DNA from 4 places in the Mesorhizobium sp. WSM4849 genome. Region 1 is predicted to be linked to each of the others. Evidence: predicted binding sites of a transcription regulator. Region 1 holds the regulator's gene; each other region holds the start of a gene.
The links. The regulator PhoB, encoded in region 1, activates phosphate uptake and scavenging genes when phosphate is short. The targets are predictions, from matches to a motif close to TGTCATNNANCTGTCAT.
Positions count from the first base shown of each region.

Region 2: the regulator PhoB is predicted to act here: its motif matches at 3,318-3,334, upstream of ugpB (sn-glycerol-3-phosphate ABC transporter substrate-binding protein UgpB).
Region 3: the regulator PhoB is predicted to act here: its motif matches at 2,540-2,556, upstream of AC0L3L_RS12345 (esterase-like activity of phytase family protein).
Region 4: the regulator PhoB is predicted to act here: its motif matches at 3,250-3,266, upstream of AC0L3L_RS24355 (LTA synthase family protein).

Region 1 is NZ_JBVVPW010000004.1:67,183-72,801, reverse strand. It holds gene xylF (D-xylose ABC transporter substrate-binding protein) at 1-992, opposite strand, end outside; gene AC0L3L_RS05450 (ROK family protein) at 1,260-2,507, shown strand; gene phoB (phosphate regulon transcriptional regulator PhoB) at 2,704-3,393, opposite strand; gene phoU (phosphate signaling complex protein PhoU) at 3,410-4,117, opposite strand; gene pstB (phosphate ABC transporter ATP-binding protein PstB) at 4,156-4,971, opposite strand; gene pstA (phosphate ABC transporter permease PstA) at 4,984-5,619, opposite strand, start outside.
Region 2 is NZ_JBVVPW010000004.1:237,478-243,096, forward strand. It holds gene lysA (diaminopimelate decarboxylase) at 1-468, opposite strand, end outside; gene AC0L3L_RS06235 (lipoprotein) at 521-727, opposite strand; gene argH (argininosuccinate lyase) at 955-2,355, opposite strand; gene tlpA (thiol:disulfide interchange protein TlpA) at 2,391-3,077, shown strand; gene ugpB (sn-glycerol-3-phosphate ABC transporter substrate-binding protein UgpB) at 3,397-4,707, shown strand; gene ugpA (sn-glycerol-3-phosphate ABC transporter permease UgpA) at 4,789-5,619, shown strand, end outside.
Region 3 is NZ_JBVVPW010000009.1:148,769-154,387, reverse strand. It holds gene AC0L3L_RS12345 (esterase-like activity of phytase family protein) at 281-2,479, opposite strand; gene AC0L3L_RS12340 (glycoside hydrolase family 25 protein) at 2,685-3,701, opposite strand; gene AC0L3L_RS12335 (hypothetical protein) at 3,930-4,172, opposite strand; gene AC0L3L_RS12330 (GFA family protein) at 4,437-4,835, opposite strand; gene AC0L3L_RS12325 (alpha/beta fold hydrolase) at 5,023-5,619, opposite strand, start outside.
Region 4 is NZ_JBVVPW010000023.1:79,727-85,345, forward strand. It holds gene rplI (50S ribosomal protein L9) at 1-40, opposite strand, end outside; gene rpsR (30S ribosomal protein S18) at 251-499, opposite strand; gene rpsF (30S ribosomal protein S6) at 499-993, opposite strand; gene AC0L3L_RS24355 (LTA synthase family protein) at 1,295-3,220, opposite strand; gene fabD (ACP S-malonyltransferase) at 3,489-4,442, shown strand; gene fabG (3-oxoacyl-[acyl-carrier-protein] reductase) at 4,499-5,236, shown strand; gene AC0L3L_RS24370 (acyl carrier protein) at 5,426-5,619, shown strand, end outside.

The DNA of each region.
Region 1 (5,619 bases):
TCCTTCTTGATCCAGCCCGCGTCGATGACGACGTTGAGATTGTCCTTGGTGATGGCAATCGGCGTCAGGAACAGCGACTTGACGACATTGCCGCCCGGCGTGGTGAAGTCCTTGACGTCCGCAATGTCTGTCATCTGCTTGCCGTCGGCCAGCTGCGAGGCGATCTCGGCAGCGTTCTTGCCGAGCTCGCGCGCGTCTTTCCACACCGATACGGTCTGCGTGCCGAGCGCGATACGGTTCAGCGCGGCATAGTCGCCGTCCTGGCCCGACACCGGCACGGATCCGGCCAAGCCTTGCGCCGTCAGCGCCGCGACGACGCCACCGGCGGTGCCGTCATTGGCAGCAACCACGGCATCGACCTTGTTGTCGTTGGCGGTCAGGAACTGTTCCATGTTCTTCTGAGCGTTGGCGGGAAGCCAGCCGTCCGTATAGGCCTCGCCGACATTCTTGATCTTGCCGCTGTCGATCGCGTCCTTGAGCACTTCCATGGAGCCGGCGAACAGAAAATCGGCATTCGGATCGGCGCCCGAGCCCTTGATGAAGACGTAATTGCCTTCCGGCGCCACCTTGAACACTTCGCGGGCCTGCATGCGGCCGACTTCCTGGTTGTCGAAGGTCAGATAGAACACGTCCTTGTTCTCGATCAGCCGGTCATAGCCGACGACCGGAATGCCTTCGTCCAGCGCCTTCTGCACCGCCGGCCCGATGGCCGAGGCATCCTGCGCAAGGATGATCAGCGCGTTGGCACCCTGCGAGATCAGGCTCTCGACGTCGGTCAGCTGCTTGCCGGGATTGGACTGTGCATCGGCGGAAATATACTTGTCGCCGGCGGCCTCAATCGCCGACTTCATGGCGGCTTCGTCGGTCTTCCAGCGCTCTTCCTGGAAGTTCGACCACGAAACGCCAATGACCTTGTCCTTGGCCTGTGCGACCGACGCGAGCGTCAGCGACATGGCGACCCCCGCCAGCATGGCGGCTGCGAATCTCTTCATGATTTTCCTCCCTGCGCCGCGTACGGCGCGACCAACTGGCCCGAAGGCCGGCACAAAGGCCCCTATTTTTTCGAGGCTCGAAAAAATACTGGTCCAACCGCGAAGCGCTGTCAACATCAATTCCGATGGATTTTGATGTCCCTGCCGACTTATTTCGAGCCTCGGAATAAATAATGACAGGGTCCGCTGCTTCTGCCACTATTTGTCGGACATTACCGACGGCCTCCGATTCATGAGCGGCCGCGGCAATAGGGAGGAAGCAAAAGAATGTCGGTTGGAATCCGTCATGACGATTTGCGCCGGCGTAACCGGGCGATGGTGATTTCTGCGGTACGCCGGGCCGGCCAGCCGTCGCGGACCGAGATCGCCGCAACCACCGGCCTCAGCCATTCGACCATATCGGCGATCTCTTCCGACCTGATCCAGGAAGGCATCCTGACCGAGAGCAAGGCGAGCGAGACCGTTTCGATGAAACGCGGCCGACCGCAGGTCGGCCTCAGCCTCAATCCGGAAGCCGCTGCGGTATTGGCGGTCGTGTTGTCGCTGAATTTCCTGTCGGTCGCTGTCATCGATTATGCCGGACAGGTCGTCGCCGAGGAACAGCGCCGGCTGGACACGCTGACCATGTCGCGCGACGAGCTGATCGACGAATGTGTCGCCATCGTGCGGCGCCGGATCGAAGACCCCGACCTCGACGTCCAAAGCGTCGCCCGCATCGCGCTGGCGATCCAGGGCATCACCGATTCGCATGCGCGCGCCATGTTGTGGTCGCCGATCACGCCGCAGACGAACATCGCCTTCGCCGACATTCTGGAACGCGAGTTCGGCATCCCGGCCATCATGGAGAACGACTGCAACATGATGGCCGTGGCGCTGCGCTGGCGCGACCCGGATCGCTACCGCGACGATTTCATCGCCATCCTGCTCTCGCACGGCATCGGTATGGGGCTGGTGCTGAAGGGCGAACTGTTCACCGGCACCCATTCCTCGGGCGGCGAATTCGGCCACATGATTCATCGGCCGGGCGGCGCGCTTTGCCGCTGCGGGCGGCGCGGCTGCGTCGAGGCCTATGCCGGCAACTACGCCATCTGGCGCAACGCAAGGCAATTGAGCGAGAACGCAGAGCCGGTCGCCGATGTCAGCGACGCCGAGATGCAGGCACTGGCGGCCCGGGCGCGTCAGACGGACGGACCGGAGCGCGAAGCCTACCGCAAGGCCGGCGAAGCGCTCGGCTTCGGGCTTGGCAGCCTGTTCGCGCTGATCGATCCGGCGCCGGTCGCCATGGTCGGCGCCAGCGCTGCCGCCTTCGACCTGATCGAACCGGCCCTGCGCGAGGCCATCGCCCAGACCGCCGGCGGCCAGCATTCGGGTTCGATTTCCTTCGACACCGAGACGAACGAGCTGCCGCTGATCCGCGAAGGCTGCGCCTTGCGGGCGCTGAGCTTCGTCGACCAGGAGATTTTCGCGCCGGGCGCGCAAGGGAAGTCCGGCACGATCAGGAAGGACGTGGCCTGAGTCCGAAGGCAAGGAACAAAGGCGGAATGCGACTTGGGGATGTGTTGAGATTCAGGTCAGGCCGCGCCGGGCTCGAAGACGGGCGCGAGCCGACCAGACTGGGTGAGTTCCGAGAACCGGAACGGAGCGTACTTTTGGGTACGTACCGGAAGCGCAGGAAATCGCCGGTCGCAGGCCGGCATCACCTGAATATCAGCTAGTCTTCCCTGATCGCATAGCCCGCACCGCGGATGGTGCGGATGACGTCGGGCATGCGACCATTGTTGACCGCCTTGCGCAACCGGCCGACATGGACGTCCACCGTGCGCTCGTCGATGTAGATCGTCTCGCCCCAGACATTATCGAGCAACTGGCTGCGCGAGAAGACCCGACCTGGGTGCCGCATCATGAATTCGAGCAGCCGGAATTCGGTCGGCCCGAGCCGGATCTCGCTCTTCTTGCGATAGACCCTGTGCGATTCGCGATCGAGCATGATGTCGCCGACCTTCAGCACGCTGGACAGCACTTCGGGCTTGGCGCGGCGCAGCAGCGCCTTGATCCTGGCCATGAATTCCGGTGTCGAGAACGGCTTGACCAGGTAGTCGTCGGCCCCTGTCGAGAGGCCGCGCACCCGGTCGCTCTCCTCGCCGCGTGCGGTCAGCATGATGATCGGCAGCCGCTCGGTTTCGGGGCGCATCCGAAGGCGTCGGCAAAGCTCGATGCCGGAAACCGCCGGCACCATCCAGTCGAGCACCAGAAGATCGGGCACGTTTTCCTGCAGCCGGATTTCGGCCTCGTCGCCGCGCGTCACCACCTCGACCTGATAGCCTTCGGATTCCAGATTGTAGCGGAGGAGGACGCCCAGCGGCTCTTCGTCCTCCACCACCATGATGCGTGGCGCGATCATCGACCGGTCACCCCCGTCATGTCGCCGGCGCCGACATCGTCGTTTCGTCGAGCTTCGGGCGATCCGCCGGCAATTGCTGCCCGGTCACGACATAGTAGGCGTTTTCGGCGATGTTGGTGACGTGATCGCCGATACGCTCGAGATTCTTGGCGCAGAACAGAAGATGCGTGCAGGCGGTGATGTTGCGCGGATCCTCCATCATGTAGGTCAGGAGTTCGCGAAAAACCGCCGTGTATTTCACGTCGATCTTCTGGTCGTCGGCGCGCAGTTCTTTCAACGCGCCGGCATTGCGCGACACATAGTGCTCGACCACGCCGCGGAGCTGCACAAGAACGAGATCCGCCATCGCGTCGATACCGTGCGAGAGATTACGCGGCGTGGCGCTCTGCCCGACTGCGCTGACCCGCTTGGCTATGTTCTTGGCCAGGTCGCCGATGCGCTCGAGATCGCCGGCCATGCGGATTGCGCCAACCACGGCGCGCAGATCTTGCGCCATCGGCTGCCGCTTGGCGATCAGCGTGATCGCACTATCGTCGAGTTCGCGCTGCCGCGCATCCATGATGGCGTCGTCCGAGACGACGCGCTGCGCCATCGCATTGTCTGATGCAAGCAACGCGCGGATCGAGGCTGCGACCATCGCGGCGGCGAGCTCGTCCATATCGCGGATCAGCCTGTCGATGTGCTCCAGTTCCTCGTCGAAAGATGCGACGGTGTGTTCACCCATGATACTGTCCTCGTGTTCGAAATTCGCCGCCGGACCGCTCAGCCGAACCGGCCGGTGATGTAGTCCTGGGTGCGCTTGTCGTCGGGGTTGGTGAACATCTTGTCGGTCGCGCCCTCCTCGACCAGATAGCCGAGATGGAACATCGCCGTGCGTTGCGACACGCGCGCTGCCTGCTGCATCGAATGGGTGACGATGACGATCGTGTAGTTCTGGCGCAGTTCGTCAATCAGTTCCTCGACGCGGGCGGTGGCGATCGGATCGAGCGCCGAACAGGGCTCGTCCATCAGGATCACTTCCGGCGATACGGCGATGGCGCGCGCGATGCACAGGCGCTGCTGCTGTCCGCCGGAGAGACCGGTACCCGACTCGAGCAGGCGATCCTTGACCTCGTTGAACAGGCCGGCCTTCTTCAGGCTCGATTCAACGATGCCGTCCAACTCGGCCTTGCTCCTGGCCAGGCCGTGAATGCGCGGACCGTAGGCGACGTTTTCATAGATCGACTTCGGAAACGGGTTCGGCTTCTGGAATACCATGCCGACGCGGGCTCGCAGTTCGACGACATCGATCTTCGGGTCGTAGACATCTTCGCCGTCGAGCGTGATCTTGCCGCTCACCCGCGCGATATCGATGGTGTCGTTCATTCGGTTCAGGCACCGCAGGAAGGTCGACTTGCCACAGCCCGATGGGCCGATCAACGCCGTCACCTGGTTCTCGCGGACATCGATATCCACATCGAACAGAGCTCGCTTCTCGCCGTAATGAACAGAGACCTTTTCGCCCTTCATCTTGATCGAAGGGGCATTGGTTCCGCTGCTCAGTTTCTGTTCGACGCCAGCTTCCGTCATGATGTTCATATCCTCTACTCCTTACCAGCGCCGCTCGAAGCGCCTGCGCAGTATCACCGCGATGGCGTTCATGATGACCAAAAACAGCAGCAAAATCAAAATCGCCGCCGAAGTCTTCTGCTGGAATCCAGCTTCCGGGAAATCCGCCCACATGAATATCTGCACCGGCAGGATCGTCGCGGGATCGGTGAAGCCGCCGGGAATGTCGACGATGAAGGCGACCATGCCGATCATCAGCAACGGCGCGGTTTCGCCCAGCGCATGCGCCATTCCGAGGATGGTGCCGGTCATGATCCCCGGCATCGCCAGCGGCAGGACGTGATGGAATACGGTCTGGACCTTGGACGCTCCGATGCCGAGCGCCGCCTCGCGGATCGACGGCGGCACGGCGCGCAACGAAGCGCGCGAGGCGATAATGATGATCGGCAGGGTCATCAGCGCCAGCACCATGCCGCCGACCACCGGGGCTGAGCGCGGCATGCCGAAGAAATTCAGGAATACGGCAAGTCCAAGCAGGCCGAAGACGATCGAAGGCACCGCCGCCAGATTGTTGATATTCACTTCGATGATCGTCGTCAGCCGGTTCTTGGGGGCAAATTCCTCAAGATAGATCGCCGCCGAAACGCCGATGGGGAAGGCGATGGCGAGCGTAACGAT
Region 2 (5,619 bases), 170 kb from region 1:
GGCATCGACATCCGGGTTGATGCGCAGCGAGATCGGCGCCACCTTGCCCAGTGCCGTGGCGCGGGTCGACAGCAGGTCCAGTTCCGGCTCGGATTCGACGTTGAAGCAGAGAATGCCGGCCGAGAGCGCAAAATCCATTTCGCGCGCGGTCTTGCCGACGCCGGAAAACAGGATCTTGTTGGCCGGAATGCCGGCGGCCAGCGCGCGGCGCAGTTCGCCTTCCGAAACCACGTCGGCGCCGGCGCCGAGTTTTGCCAGGATCTTCAGCACCGCCTGGTTGGAATTCGCCTTCATGGCATAGCAGACCAGCGCGTCGAGCCCGGCAAAGGCCTGCGCAAACACGCGGAAATGCCTGGTCAGCGTCGCCGTCGAATAACAATAGAACGGTGTGCCGACGCTTGCGGCGATATCAGATATCGCCACGTCCTCGGCATGCAGCACGCCGTCGCGGTAGTCGAAATGGTTCACAACAGAGATTCCGGAAGTTGGAGCACGATGAGATCGGCCGATCTCATCGGCTCTAGATCAACGGGTCGAGAATGAACTTCTTGTCCTTGACCGGTTTTTCCGGCTCGGGCGGCACAGGCTGCTCGGCCTTTTGTGCGTCCTTGCGCGCCTGCACGGCCGCCTCATAGGGCGTCTCGAGCCCGGCTTTCCTGCCGCAGGCCGTTACGGTTGCCAGCGCCGCCAGCAGCGCGAGCGTCACCAAAATCCTGCTTGCGGTCATCGATCCATCCGTCCGAAACTTTTGCCCGCCGCTTTTAGCCGAGTTTTTCTGGCATTGCACCTAGTGTGGTGGATTTGAAGTTCCTGTCATTGATGGCATTCGCGTTAGGGAACTTCAAATCCAAACCACACTAGAATTCATCAATTAACTCGTGCGGCTTTTGAATCCGAAATTCGTTCGCCGCGCTGCTCCAACGTGATGCGAATTTCGGATTCGCCGCACGAGCATCACGCCTTGGCAATGTGCTTTTTCCAGTATCGGGTCTGCTTCCTCACTTCCGACGGCGCGGTGCCGCCGAAGCTCGTGCGGCTCTTCACCGAGTTCTGCACGGCAAGCACGGAGAACACGTCCGCCGTGATCCCGGGGTGAATGGACTGCAAGTCTTCCAGCGGCAGCCTGTCGAGCCCGATCTTCTTCTCTTCGGCCAGCGCCACTGCGCGGCCGGTGACATGGTGCGCCTCGCGGAACGGCAGGCCGAGCGTGCGTACCAGCCAGTCGGCAAGATCGGTTGCGGTCGAATAGCCTGACCTGGCGGCCTTCTTCATGGCGGCGGCGTTCACCGTCATGTCGCGCACCATGCCGGTCATCGCCGCCAGCATCAGGTCGAGCGTCTCGGCGGCGTCGAACACGGATTCCTTGTCCTCCTGCATGTCCTTGCCATAGGTCAGCGGCATGCCCTTCATGACAGTCAGCAGGCCGACCAGATGGCCAGTGACGCGGCCGGTCTTGCCGCGCACCAGTTCGGCAGCGTCGGGGTTCTTCTTCTGCGGCATGATCGAGGAGCCGGTGGAGAAACTGTCGGACAACCTGACGAAGCCGAATTGCGGCGTCGACCAGATGATGATCTCTTCGGCCAGCCGCGACAGATGCGTCGCGCAGATCGCCGCCAGCCCCAAAAACTCCAGCGCGAAATCGCGGTCCGAAACGCTGTCCAGGGAATTGCGCATCGGCTCGCGGAAGCCGAGCGCCTTGGCCGTCTGGTGCCGATCGATCGGAAAGCTGGTGCCGGCAAGGGCGGCCGCACCGAGCGGGCTTTCGTCCATCCGTTCGATGGCATCGCGAACGCGCGACAGGTCGCGCGAAAACATCTCGACATAGGCCATGCAGTGGTGGCCGAAGGTCACCGGCTGCGCCGCCTGCATGTGGGTGAAGCCAGGCATCACCGTTGCCGCATGCTCCTCGGCCCGTTCCAGGAACGCCGTGATCAGGCCCTTCAGCGCCTCGGCGACGCGAAAGCATTCGTCCTTGACCCACAGCCTGAGGTCGACCGCCACCTGGTCGTTGCGCGAACGGGCGGTGTGCAGGCGGCCGGCGGCCGGCCCGATCAGCTCGGCAAGGCGAGCCTCGACATTCATGTGGATGTCTTCCAGCCTGGTCGAGAACTCGAACGTGCCGGCTTCGATCTCTGCCAGGATCGTGTTCAGCCCGTGAGCGATTTTTTCTTGATCGGCCGCCGAAATAATGCCCGTTTGCGCCAGCATCTCGCTATGGGCGATCGAGCCTCTGATATCCTGCGCATAGAGCTTGCGGTCGAACGAGATCGACGCGTTGATGGCTTCCATGATCGCGGCCGGACCCGAGGCAAAACGTCCGCCCCACATCTGGTTGCTGGCCTTCTTGTCGCTCATCGCTATAACCCGTGCTCCGGAGCAGTTTTTAAAAAATGGCAGACGGCAATCGATTTTTTCCGGCCCCGCGCCTCATCCTCGCCGCTTTGGTGGCGGGCGTGCTGGCCGGCGCGGTCGCGGTATATGTCAGCGAGAGCGGTTCTGGCAACAACGCCCCCGCTCAAGTCGCAGTTGACGACAGCAAGGACGATGCCGCCTGCGCCGCCAAGGCTGACCGCGCCAAGACGGTCGCGGCGGCTGCTACCGGGCAGGTTGCCGCACTCTTGCCGGCCGATCCGCCGCAATCGCTGAAAAGCCTTGCCTTCAACGACCCTGGCGGCAAGCCGATGACGCTCGCCGACCATGCCGGCAAGACGGTGCTGCTCAATCTGTGGGCGACATGGTGCGCGCCGTGCCGCGCCGAAATGCCGGCGCTCGACGCGCTGCAGAAAGAAATGGGCAGCGACGCCTTCGAGGTCGTCGCGGTCAATGTCGATGCCGGCGACGACACCAAGCCAAAAAAGTTCCTCGAGGAAACCGGCGTCGAGGCGCTCGGCTACTACCGCGATTCGACGATGGCGCTGTTCAACGATCTCAAGACACGCGGCCTGGCGCTCGGCCTGCCGGTGACCATGCTGATCGACGGTGAAGGCTGCCTGATCGCTCACATGAACGGCCCGGCCGAATGGTCGAGCCCGGACGCCAAGCGGCTGGTCGAGACGGCGCTCGGCAAGTCGGACTAATGCATGTCGCGCAAAGGTGCGCAGCGGTTTTGCGATAACGACATGCATCAAAACAAGAACCTAAAGCGCGTCGCAGGAATCCATTCAAACGCGACGCGCTTTAGGCGCCGGCGATCGTGCCGATCTCGGTCGCCTTGTTCGATCCGTAAGCCGGCTTGGCAAATTGCTTTCCATCAGCTCTCATTTCGAAACGTGCACCATTTTGAGGCCGAGATCGAGTTCATCGATCCGCAACAAAACCGTTGTCCAATTGTCACGAGCGGCACATATTGCCTTTGCGAGAGTGCCCTTTCGCCAATGACAAAACGGGAGATGAAACATGAAGTTCTTCGGCTTCGCGGCCGGTGTCGCCGCCACCATGACCCTGCTTTCCACCACCTCCGCCTTCGCCGTCACGCAGATCAGCTGGTGGCACGCCATGACCGGCGCCAACGCCGAGGTCGTCGACAAGATCTCAAAGGATTTCAACGCCAGTCAGAGCGACTATGAGCTGGTTCCGGTGTTCAAGGGCACCTATCCCGAGACGCTGAATGCCGGCATCGCCGCCTTCCGCGCCGGACAGGCGCCCGATATTCTCCAGGTGTTCGATGTCGGCACCGGCGTGATGATGGCGGCCGAGGGTGCGATCAAGCCGGTGGCCGAGGTGATGACCGGTGCCGGGTTGACCTTCGACAAGAGCCAGTATCTGCCCGGCATCGTCGGCTATTATTCGAAGCCGGACGGCACCATGCTGTCCTTCCCCTACAACTCCTCCTCGCCGATCCTCTATTACAACAAGGACATCTTCCAGAAAGCGGGCCTCGACGTGAACAGCCCGCCCAAGACCTGGAACGAGGTGTGGGAAGCTGCCAAGAAGATCAAGACGAGCGGCGCCGCCTCATGCGGCTATACCTCGACCTGGCTGACCTGGATCCATCTGGAGAATTTCGCGGCGTGGAATGATGTGTCCTGGGCCACCCAGCAGAACGGTCTGGCCGGCGGTGATGTCGAACTCAAGATCAATGCGCCGATCTTCGTCAACCACTTCCAGGCGCTCGCAGACCTCGCCAAGGATGGCACCTTCAAATATGGCGGGCGCACCTCCGAAGCCAAGCAGATCTTCCTTGCCGGCGAATGCGGCATCTTCACCGAATCCTCGGGCGGTCTCGGCGACATCGTCAAGTCCGGCATGAACTATGGCATCGGCCAGCTTCCCTACGATAGCGACGCCAAGGGCGCACCGCAAAACACCACGCCGGGCGGTGCCAGCCTGTGGGTGTTCGGCAACAAGTCGGACGAGCAATACAAGGGCGTCGCGGCCTTCTTTGCCTACCTGTCCAAGACCGATGTGCAGGAATATCTGCACCAGAAGTCGGGATACCTGCCAGTGACGCTCGCCGCCTACGAGGCGACCAAGAAATCAGGCTTTTATGAAAAGAACCCCGGCCGCGAGACGCCCATCCTGCAGATGACGGGCAAGGCACCGACCGACAACTCGAAGGGCGTGCGCCTGCCGAATCTGCCGCAGGTGCGCGATATCCAGAACGAGGAGTTGGAGAAGATGCTGGCCGACCAGCAAACCGCTCAGCAGGCGCTTGACAACGCGGTCACGCGCGGCAACGCCGCGATCAAGGAAGCGCTAGAGAACTGACGAGATTATCTCGGTTGGTCGATTGGAATATCGCCCACGCGAGCTGGCGTGGGCGACCCCTGGATAGCGAGGGAAATCAGCCTGTCTCCGCGCATCGTCTTTCCCAACAAGATCCTGCCCTTCCTGCTGGTGGCGCCACAACTCGCCATAACACTGGTTTTCTTCTACTGGCCGGCCGGTCAGGCGCTTTACCAGTCGATGCTCAGGCAAGACCCGTTCGGGCTGAGGACCAAGTTCGTCTGGTTCGCCAATTTCCGCAAGGTGCTGGCCGATCCGGCCTACCTCAACTCGATCAAGGTCACGGTGGTGTTCTCGCTTGCGACGGCGATCGTTGCCATGGGTGTGGCCCTCCTGCTTGCGGTCATGGCCGAGAAGGCAGTGCGCGGCAAAGGCCTCTACCGCACACTGTTGATATGGCCTTATGCCGTGGCGCCGGCGATTGCCGGCATGCTGTGGCTGTTTCTATTCAATCCTTCGATCGGCTCGTTGGCCTATTTGCTGAGAAGCATCGGCATCGCCTGGGATCCGCTGCTCAACGGCACCCACGCCATGATCCTGCTGGTGTCGGCGGCTGCCTGGAAGCAGATCAGCTACAATTTCCTGTTCTTCGTCGCCGGCCTGCAGGCGGTGCCGAAAACGCTGATCGAGGCGGCGGCCATGGACGGCGCCGGTGAGACCAAGCGCTTCTGGACCATCGTCTTCCCGCTGCTCGCGCCGACGACCTTTTTCCTGCTGGTCGTCAACACGGTCTATGCCCTGTTCGACACTTTCGGCATCGTTCATGCCGTCACCGGCGGCGGCCCGGGCAAGACGACCGAGACGCTGGTCTACAAGGTCTATAATGACGGCTTCGTCAATCTGATCCTGGGTGACTCGGCGGCGCAGTCGGTCATCCTGATGGCCATCGTCATC
Region 3 (5,619 bases), on a different contig from region 1:
GGCCGCGGATGCCACCGACGAAACCAGCCGCAGCGAAGACCTGTCTATGTCCCGTCAGGGAAGACGTCGCGCGCTGGCTAAGCGACCGTGCCACGCCCGGCTTCGCGGAAGTGCCCCCCTCACCCGGATTGCCAACCAAATTGCGAAGGGCAATTCGGGGCAATCCGACCTCTCCCCAAGGGGAGAGGAGTTCGCCAGCGTTGATGCCAGCCTCTTCTCCCCAGCGGGGAGAAGGTGGCCGTGAAGCGGACGGATGAGGGGGACGCTCCATATAACACCCTCAGTTCACGGCGCTGATGTTGCCCAAGCGTAAAAACAGCGTTTCGCCGGAAGAATCGTCGACGCCGTCATTGTCGGTGGCGACGAAGATATCGCCGTTCTTGTCGATGGTGAAACCTTCGACCTTGTCGATGACATAGCCGTTGGTGGCTGATTTCAGGTCGCCGACGATGTCGCGCACCAGCGTCTTTTCGACCAACGGCAGTTCGCCACCGAGCTTGGCCGGTTTGAAGGCGTCGAGCGCCACCGAATAGATGCGCTTCACCTTGGCCAGGTCGCCAATCTGGTTGTCGCGTTCGAGGATGTAGAGCTTGCCGTCATGCGCGGTGATCTCCGACAGCCCCATCCAGCCAGCTTCGGTCGCTTCGAGCGGATAGCGCACTGCCGACCATTCCTTGGCCTGCGGCTTGTAGGCCAAAAGCTTGACCTGGCCCTTCGGATCGTCGGCCCATTCGCGCTGCACCGCCATCACCAACGTCAGGTCGTCGCCCTCGCCAATGGTGGTGATGCCTTCGAGGCCGAAGCGGCTCTGATGAGCGAGCAATTCTGTCGGGAAGCCGATTTCCTGCTTGATCTCGCCCTTGTCGTCGACGCGCAGGATAGCGTGCGGGACGAGCTTTGCCGGATCGCCTTCATTGGCCAGCCAGAAGCCGCCTTCACCGTCGGCGACAATACCTTCGATGTCGAGCTTCTGTGCGGGATGGCCGCCACGCGTGACGATGGTCTTGCCGGTGATCAGCGCCGGCGTCTGCGTGGCATCGATCTCGAAGATCGAGGGCGCGTTGGCATAGAACGAGTCCGACGCTGCGAACAGCTTGCCGGCGGTGTCGCTGGCCGCGAGCGCCGAAAGCGCACCCCAGCCGAGCGGCGCGCCGTCTGCCGTGAGCTTTGCCGTAATCATCGGGTAAGTGGCGGGACCCTCGGAGCGCTCGTAGATCATCACGTGCGAGCGGGCGAGCCCGTCCTCGACCAGGTCGGCCTCGTTGGCGGTGACCAGGAGATTGCGCGACGGGATCGCGACCAGGCCTTCCGGAGCGATGCCGGACGGCAGGATCTGGACAAACTGAGGCTCCGCACCCGTGTCCTTGTAGACGCCGACAACGGAGCCACGCTCCGAAGTGACGAAAATCAGTCTGTCTTCGCCGAACGTGCTGGTTTCGAGACCCTCCGGCTCGATGCCCTTCTTGTTGCGGGCGTCGGGATAATGGCCGGCATTGGCGACCTGGTACTCGAAGGATGGGCCGGATTCGTAGAGAACCTCGCCCTTCTTGCTGAAGATTGTGAAGCCGCGCGAGCCGCCCTTGTAGTCGCCTTCGTTGGCGACGACGAGGCGGTCATTGTCGAGCCATTTCACGGCGTCGGGTTCGCGCGCGACGTTTTCCATTTTGCCATCGAAGGACAGAGCGCCGTTCTTCTTGGTGTCGATCTTGTCCAGCGCGACCGAGCCTGCGGTGAAGTGCGTGACGATCGCGCCGGTCTCGGCGTTGACGATGGCGATGTGGTTATTTTCCTGCAGTGTGACTGCTATCTCGCCGGCCTCGTTGAAGGCGACGAATTCCGGCTCCGGATCTTCCGCCGCGACTTCGGCAATGCCCGCCAGGTTGACGGTCTTCATCGTCGCGCAGTCAGGCTGGCCCTCGGCCAGCGTGAAGATCTTGAGGTCGCCCGCCGGCATCTGCGGAATTTCTCCGTCGTTCAGATCCTCGTCGCGCTCGTTCTCGATGGCGATGGCCAGGAACTTGCCGTCCTTGCTGAATGCCAGTGAGTCCGGCTGGCCGCCGAGGTCGCAGGTGCTTTCGATCGCCTTGGAGGCGAGGTCGATGATAGTAAGGTTGCCCGAAGGCTTGGCTTTGCTCTCCGACGTGTTGACGCCGGCCAGCACCTTGCCGCCGATGACCACAACCGAGGTCGGCTCGCCGTCGATCTTGACGATGCCGCCGGCCTTGGGCGCCTTGGGATCGGCGATGTCGATGAAGCCGACCGCACCGAGCGGGCTGTCGGAATAGACCAGCGTCATGCCGTCTTCGCTCGCCGCGATGATCTCGGACGAAGTCGGCGTGGTCTTCTCGACGTCCGCCGGGAGGTTTCCGGCGACCGCGAAGCTCGCGACCCGGTTGAACATCATGTCGGCATGGGCCGGCAGCGAAACGGAGGCAGCAAGCGCTGCCGTCAGGACGAAAAGCGCGGAATGGCGGGGCACGGGTGGCGTCTCCTGTTCGAATGGAAGCCACCTGATTTGCGGGAACCACATTTCAAAGCGATGACGGATCGATGACACTTCCGCGACAGGCGGTCAGGGTCCGTCGATATTCACCTCATGCTGGCCTGCAAATGGCGGCTTTCTGCGGCCGCGATCAGCCCCCACAGGCGCGAACAGCAAGAAGCTCCAGCCCCGGAAGGACGCCCTACTCCGCCTCGGCCACCATCTGCCGTCCGCCGACCCAGTTCCGCCAGGCTCTCTCGTCGCCGTGGAACACGTTGAGGTCGATGCGGCCCCTCACCCCGTGCGACAGGCCGGAGCCGGAATACTGCCAGAACACCCATTTGCGGCCGGGATAGACCTTTGCCGGGTGCTGTGCCACCGCGCGCAGCCAGAATGGATAGTCCAGAAATGCGCCACGCAGATTGTCGCGGTAGAAATCAGGCGCGGTGTAGATGATGGGCCGCTGGCCGTAGTGGCGCTCGAGCTTGTCCATGAACACCTGCATCTTCTCCAGCACCTTTTGCCGCGACGGCCGCCGCTTGCAGCTGGATTCGCCGTTCCACTCGACATCGATCACCGGCGGCAAGGCGCCCTCGACTCTCGGCACGTTTCGGATGAACCAGTCGGCCTGCTCGCCGGCTGTGCGGCACCAGTAGAAGAAATGGTAGGCGCCGCGCTTGAGGCCGGCGGCGTGGGCATTGCGCCAGTTCTTCCTGAACATTGGGTCGAGATGATCGCCGCCGTCGGTCGCCTTGATGTAGGCAAAGTTCGCGCCCTGCGCGCGCAGCTTGTCCCAGTTCACGTTGCCCTGCCAGCGCGAGACGTCGACGCCGTGAACGGCGAGGTGTCTGGGCGAGGCCCTGCCGAAATTGATCGGCTTGGCGTCACGAAAACGATAGCGCTGGACCGGCTCGGCGAGGATCGGTGCTGCCCGTGCCAGCCGCGTCGGCGCCACCAGGGCGATCGGTTCGGCGGGTGGTTCGATGCTTTCCGCAGGCTCTGGAGTGGCCATCGCCACAGTCTGCTCCGCCGCCTCTTCCTGCGCGAAGTCGGGTGCCGCATCGGCCGCACCGACCGACGCTACCGGCGCGGGCGGCCGCACAACCGAGCTGGTCGTCTCGCTGGACGGCACTTGCAACGCGTCGACGCCGGACGTGGATGTGCAGCCGGCAAGGCACAGAGACGCGAGCACAAAGATGACGACGCCTGATAACCGCATCTGGACCTGTACGCAGAACACAACAGACCGAGGGCAAGACAACGCCGCCGGACAAACCAGTCCAGATTACTAACGAGAAATTACCAACAAAGTTTGAATCAAATTGTTAGGATGAGAGCTGGGCAAACAGAATACATGGTGCGTTCGCTTGATCGCCGTAGCGGCGAGAGCTTGAAAACGCCGGCAGGGCAGAGGGGCGCGCGAAGGATCGCCGACCTTGCACCCCTGCTAGCCGCACAACCATAGCGTGTGGCAGGCCGTGGCCACCACGTGAGCGGGCGGCACAAAGCGATCCTCGACGGGTCGATCGTCGGCGGGGCGATTGACGACCGGCGCATCGTCCTCCGCCCGGCGAACCTTTTCTTCAAGCAGCGTGCGAAGCTCGGCCGGCTGCACGCGGTCACGCTCCATCACGAGCTTGACCATCGGATCGCTCAAAAGCTCATCCAGGGTGTTGATTCTGTCGTTCATCCGTCGCCTCCTCGACTGCCGACCCGCACGTAATAGATAGGCGGCAATGATGGCTCGCCAATGACGCTTTGCCGGCGATCTCGTGTCGCGGATGAAAAAAATTGGGCACGCCTTTGCCTTCTCCCCTTGTTGTAGGAGAAGGTGGCCGCGAAGCGGCCGGATGAGCGGTGTTCCAGCTTGGCACCAACAGCGCTCCGGCCAGCACCCCTCAACCGTCTTGGCGCTGCGCGGCAATCCACCTTCTCCCACAACAAGGGGAGAAGGTTAAGCGGGCGGCGGGGCGCCTTCATATTGCGGCAGTCCGTCGTCGAGTTGCACCCAGGGCTGCTTCGAGGCGGTCCACATATGCATCTGCGGCTTGAATATCGAAGGGTCGTCGAGCGAGCCTGAGGTGACGCCGATGATGCCGGCGGAGTCGCGCCGGGAAAACATCGTCGTGCCGCAGCCCGGGCAGAAGCCGCGCTTGAGATCGGGCGAGGAACTCACTGTCGCCAACGGCCCGTCGATGGTCACATCGTCGATGCGGAACAGCACGCGGGCGTTGAAGGCAGCGCCCAGCGCCTTCTGGCAAAGCCGGCAATGGCAGACGCGCTCGTTGATCGGCGCGGCCTCAGTGCGGTAGCGCACCGCCCCGCACAGGCAGCCGCCCTGATATTTCGCCATTGCCTGAGCCCCTCTTTCTGAAGATTGGCAGCAAGGTAGCTGCCGGGATAGGAGCGTCAATTGAAAAGCTTTGATGGCGCCATCTGTTGGCGTGATGCGGCTGGCCGAACGTGCGATCAGGTTCGATGCGCAACGAGCGTCGCCGGCCATCTCGCGGGAGGACGGCCGGCAGGCAGTTGTCAGGCGGTCAGTTCGTTTCGCTGACGATCTCGTCCCAGGTCTTGACCTTGGTCTCGCCATTGAGAAAGGGCAGCGCGGCAGCCACCAGTTCCGGCGCGAAGAACACGTCGTAATGGGTGCGGTTCGGCAGGATGGCCAAGCGGTTCTGCGACAGGTTCTCGCGCATCCAGCCGGCGTCCTTCAGCCCGCCGCCGAGCATCTGATAGAACTTGATCTCATGCTCGGGCCGGTACATGTCGCTGTCGCCAAAAACCAGCATGACCGGCATCTTCAGCTTCGCCACGTCGGCGGAGTAGTCGTAGTCCTTGCGCATATGGGCGCCCAGTTGATCGAGCAGCTTCGGAAAGTCCTGCGGATGCGGCGCAACCGCCGCGTAGGACTTGTACATCGGCGTGTCCTTCATCATGTCGGCCATCGCCGCGCCGACCTGCGCCTGCTGGGTGCGCATGTCGGCATAGAAGCCGTCCGAGGCATAGCCGGTCGAGACCAGGACCAGCCGGCGCACGGCTTCGGGATGCTGGACGGCCATGCGGAAGGCAACGCCGCCGCCCAGCGAGTAACCGATGACATCGACCTGCTCGTAGCCGAGCGCCTTGACGATCGC
Region 4 (5,619 bases), on a different contig from region 1:
GACCGAGGCGGGAAACGCGCTCGAGAAGAATGACGTCCATGGTTTTGTTCCTTCGTTTGGGCGCCAAATCGCTGGCATCGACGCCGAATTGTTTGGAACAGGTCAGGAAGCTGAGGGCGTCGCCGCCTGTGTCGCTGTCCTGCCTGTCGCGGCAGTTAGAGGTCTTCACCTCAACCCGGGATTTGATGGCAACCCCGCGGCGCCCGTCGCCGTGGGAAAAGCGGGCGGCGAACCGCCCGCTGAAAGAGTGCTAGCGAACCACGTAGGGCAGCAGGCCGAGGAAGCGGGCGCGTTTGATCGCCTTGGCGAGCTCGCGCTGCTTCTTCTGGCTGACGGCGGTGATGCGCGACGGCACGATCTTACCGCGCTCGGAAATGTAGCGCTGCAGCAGACGTACGTCCTTGTAGTCGATCTTGGGCGCGTTGGCGCCGGAGAACGGGCAGGTCTTGCGGCGGCGGTGGAACGGGCGCCGGGTCGGGATCTGGTTGATGTCGACCATTATTCTGCACCCCCTTCAACACCTTCGCGCGGACGGCGCGGACCACGTTCTGCACCGGCGTCGCCACCGAAGCTGCGCGGCGGGCGATCGCCACGGTCGCCGCGATCGCGGTCGCCGAACGAGCGCGGGCCGCGGTCACGGTCGCCGAAGCCGCCGCGTTCCGAGCGCTCCTCGCGCTTCTGCATCATCGCCGACGGGCCTTCCTCATGCGCATCGACCTTGATGGTGAGGAAGCGCAGCACATCCTCGGACAGGCCCATCTGACGCTCCATCTCGTTGAGTGCGGCCGGCGGGCAGGTGATGTCCATCAGCGTGTAGTATGCCTTCCGGTTCTTGTTGACCCGGTAGGTGAGGGACTTCAGTCCCCAGTTCTCGACCCGGCCGACGGACCCGCCATTCGCGGAGATGACGCCCTTGTACTGTTCGACAAGCGCATCGACCTGCTGCTGCGAGAGGTCCTGCCGGGCAAGAAACACATGTTCGTAAAGAGCCATATTGTTCTATTGCCTTTCTTCGTTTCTCTCCCGGTTCCCGGCGGCAAAAGCCTCTGCAACTTCTCTGACCCGCCGATCCCTAAGGGGCGGGGAAGAAAGGAGCATGACGAGACGGTCGAGAGCGGAGACACGGGAGGCGGAAGCGCTTCTGGCTCCACACGAAGGTTTCGAAAAAACCTCCGGCCCTCCGTTCAGCCCCCAGCAAGGACCGGCAGATTGCGGGCGTCTATACAGGAATTTGGCCGCAAGGCAAGGGCGAGCCGAAAATCCGCCGCCGCGAGGGCGACATGTCGCGGCATCTTCAGCTTGTATGCGGAACGAGCTTCTTCACCGTTTCCGGGAAGAAATCGGGCGCTGCGCGGCGCTTGCCGAACATCATGTCGTATTGCAGCAGACGGAAATCGCGAATGGCCGGGTCGATTTTCTTCTTGCGCGCCCAGTCCGGCGTGGCCTCGCCCGCCGGCGTCATCAACAAATTGCGGTCGACGACGCTGTAGCGCTCGCGCATCTGGCCGAGGAAGCCGGTGTAATAGGGGTGGCTGATCCCGGCCGTGGTCAGGACATGGTAGGGCAGAAAGACTGGACTGACAGTGGCCATGTCCGCGACCGGACCGGTGCGGTTGGACCATACGATCAGCGGTGTTCGGTGATGCAGCAGCATCTGGTCGGGCGGCTCCTTGCGTGGCGCGACGTTATCCTTGAGGAAGCCGGTCTCGACATAGACAGGACCGAGCGGCGGCAGATGGTCGCCGAAGAAGGCGATAACCGTCGGTCGCCGCCGGTTCTTCGCCCATTCGACAAGGCGCTCGAGGCTCTTGTCGGCGTCGGATGCGCCTTCCGTGAAGCTCAGCAGCGAATCCTTTGCCCACTGGCTGGTCGGAGCCTGCACCTTGTGGGTCGGATTGTAGTAGCGATTCGGTTCGTAGGGTCCGTGGTTTTGCAGGCTGACGGCGAAGTAGAAGAACGGATTGTCCGTGGCGTCGGCTTCGCGGATGATCTCGTCGGTCATTGCCGCGTCCGACGCTAGCGGCCCGCGCTTTTCGAGATACGGCATGTTTTCTTCGGACTTGAAGTCATCGAAGCCGAACTCCGCATAGACCGGCGTTCGGTTCCAGAACCAGCTTGTGCCCGGATGGATGGCGCGCGTCTCATAGCCCTGGCTCTTCAGGAACGTTGCCATCGACGGCACCGGCGCGCGGACATATTGCTGGTAGGGGATGCTGCCGGCCGGCAGGAAGGCGTTGGAAAGGCCGGTCAGCGCCTCGAACTCGACATTGGCGGTCATGCCGCCGAATTCGGGCGAGAATACGTGGCCAGAGCGCAGCGCCCGCACGTTGGGAATCGGATCGGGCGTGATGGTGACGCCGGGCAGTTCGGTCGGATCCCAGAAGGATTCGCTCATGACGATGATGATATCTGGCTTCTCGGTCGGTACCGATGCCTTCACATCAGGCCTTTCGATCGCCGCGATCGCTTTGTCGGAGTAGCCGGCAGGCGCGGGGACATGGGCCATCGGCACGTTGAGCGCGAAGGCCAGTGCGAAGCCGTTGGAGGCGTAATTTTCCTTCTGGTCCCACATGATCGGGATGATTTGCAGCCGGTCGCGGGTCCACGAGAACGTCGCGTAATCCATGATCGACACGAAGAAGGCGAGCAGCGGCACGGTCAGCGTCAGCCTGGCCAGCCGCCCCTTGCGACCGAGCGCCGGTACCCGGCGGCGCCACAGCCGCCAGCCATAAACGAGCAGCGAGAGGCTGCCAACGATGCCGACCGCCAGAGCGATGGCGGTTCCCGGACGTTCGCGCACCAGAAGCGGCATCAGCGCTACGATCTGGCGTGAATAGAGGAAATCGGTCGGATAGAGCGGATCGCCGAGATAAAGCGATTTCTGATGGCCGACGAAGGCCAGCGCCAGGGTCAGCGGCGCGACGATAATCAGGCTCTGGTGGCTGCGGCCGAGCACTGCGTCGAGGCCGATCAGAATCAGCGCGAAGATGATGATGGTGGTCCAGCCCGGCTTGAAGGGCTGCAGGAAGAATGCGACGGTACCGGCAAAGTCGCCGCGCACGATCAGTTCGATCGCAAAAACCAGGATGGTGGCGGCGAGAAGGCTGACGAGGCCATAACGGATAACAGGCCATTTCCGGCCCGGCAGATAGCCGGTGGCCGGATCGCCTTCCAGAAACTGTGGCGCGGCTTTGCCAGCGCCCTTCCTAGTCCTTGCCACCTTACAATTCCCCCGACCATACACAAAAGCGTCATTGAGCTGTCATCGATATGTCACGAAAAGCTAGCGCCTGTGGCTGAAATAAGAAGAGCCAGCAAACGAATCGTGAGCGATTTTCATCATGAGTGATCGATAAAAAGCCTTTTGGAACAGGTACTCGGCCAGCAATACCGAGCCGGAGTGGCCCGGGTCGGGCCGATACCGGACTTGACTTGCCCGCCCGCCTTGCGTCACAGGCAGGAAAAAATCAGCCGGTTGGGAGCCACACATGGCCGTTGCATTCACCTTTCCGGGACAGGGCAGCCAAGCTGTCGGCATGGGCAAGGACCTCGCCGACGCCTTTCCGGAATCGCGGAAGATCTTCGAAGAGGTCGACGACGCGCTCGGCGAAAACCTGTCGAAGCTGATCTGGGAAGGGCCGGAAGAGACGCTGACGCTGACCGCCAATGCCCAGCCGGCGCTGATGGCTGTGTCACTTGCCGCGATCCGGGCGCTGGAATCGCGCGGCTTCTCGCTGAAGGACAAGGTCGCCTATGTCGCCGGCCATTCGCTCGGCGAATATTCGGCGCTTGCCGCCGCCGGTTTCGTTTCGGTCGCCGATGCCGCCCGGCTCTTGCGTATCCGCGGCAATGCCATGCAGGCGGCAGTGCCGGCCGGCGAGGGCGCCATGGCGGCGATCATCGGGCTGGAACAGGCCGATGTCGAAGACGCCTGCGCTGAAGCGGCCAAAGGTTCAGCCAAAGATTCAGTTTGCCAGATTGCCAACGACAATGGCGGTGGCCAACTGGTGATCTCCGGCGCCAGGGCGGCGGTCGAACTGGCGGCGAGGCTGTGCACGGATAAAGGCGCCAAGCGGGCGCTGATGCTGCAGGTCTCGGCACCTTTCCATTCGGCGCTTATGGCACCGGCGGCCAAGGTCATGCGCAATGCGCTGGCCGAGGTCACGAAGAACGCGCCGTTGGTGGCCGTAGTCTCTAACGTGTCGGTCACCCCGTCCAGCGATCCGGACGCAATCGCCCGCCGCCTGGTCGAACAGGTGACCGGCCGCGTGCGCTGGCGCGAAACGGTGGAGTGGTTCGGCGCAAATGGCATTGCGACACTTTACGAGGTGGGCGCCGGCAAGGTGCTGTCGGGACTGGCGCGGCGCATCAACCGCGATATCGCCACCGGCGCTGTCGGCACGGCGGCGGATGTCGAGGCGGCGCTGGCGGCGCTCGCATAACCGCCGAGATTTGACCCCACCCGTGTAGGGTGTTCTCTTAGATCAGGAGACAAGACATGTTCGAATTGACCGGCCGCAAGGCGCTCGTCACAGGCGCATCGGGAGGCATCGGCGAGGCTATCGCCAGGGTGCTGCATGCGCAGGGCGCCGTTGTCGGCCTGCACGGCACCCGCGTCGAAAAGCTGGAGACGCTGGCGGCCGAGCTCGGCGAGCGGGTCAAGCTGTTCCCGGCGAACCTTTCCAATCGCGACGAGGTCAAGGCGCTCGGCCAGCAGGTCGAGGCCGATCTCGAAGGCGTCGACATTCTCGTCAACAATGCCGGCATCACCAAGGACGGTCTGTTCGTACGCATGGCGGACGCCGACTGGGATACGGTGCTCGAAGTCAATCTGACCGCCGTGTTCCGGCTGACCCGCGAACTGACCCATCCGATGATGCGGCGCCGGCATGGCCGCATCATCAACATCACCTCTGTGGTTGGCGTCACCGGCAATCCCGGCCAGACCAATTACTGCGCCTCCAAGGCCGGCATGATCGGCTTTTCCAAGTCGCTGGCGCAGGAGATCGCCACCCGCAACATCACCGTCAACTGCGTCGCTCCGGGCTTCATCGAATCGGCGATGACCGACAAGCTCAACGACAAGCAGAAAGAGGCGATCATGGCAGCGATCCCGACACGGCGCATGGGCACCAGCGCCGAAGTCGCTTCCGCCGTCGCCTACCTCGCTTCCAACGAAGCTGCCTATGTCACCGGCCAGACCATTCACGTGAATGGCGGCATGGCGATGATTTGACAGTTGCGGGAAAACACCCCTTTTCGCCTTGGACCCAGGCCGATTTTCGTGTAATGCGGCCCGCAACCCGGCGGTTCGGGCAAAAACCGGCCCGGTGGTGTTGCGTTTCCGGCCGGACCATCTTTCAGCTTGATTAGCGGCATTCTGCCCGCTAACGAAGACAGACAAACAAAAGACGAGGATGCCCAAATGAGTGACACCGCAGAGCGCGTCAAGAAGATCGTTATCGAGCACCTTGGCGTCGATGCCGACAAGGTGACGGAGCAGGCGAGCTTCATCGATGATCTGGGCGCGGACAGTCTCGACACGGTCGAACTCGTCATGGCGTTCGAAGAAGAATTCGGCGTCGAGATCCCGGACGATGCGGCCGAAACCATCCTGAC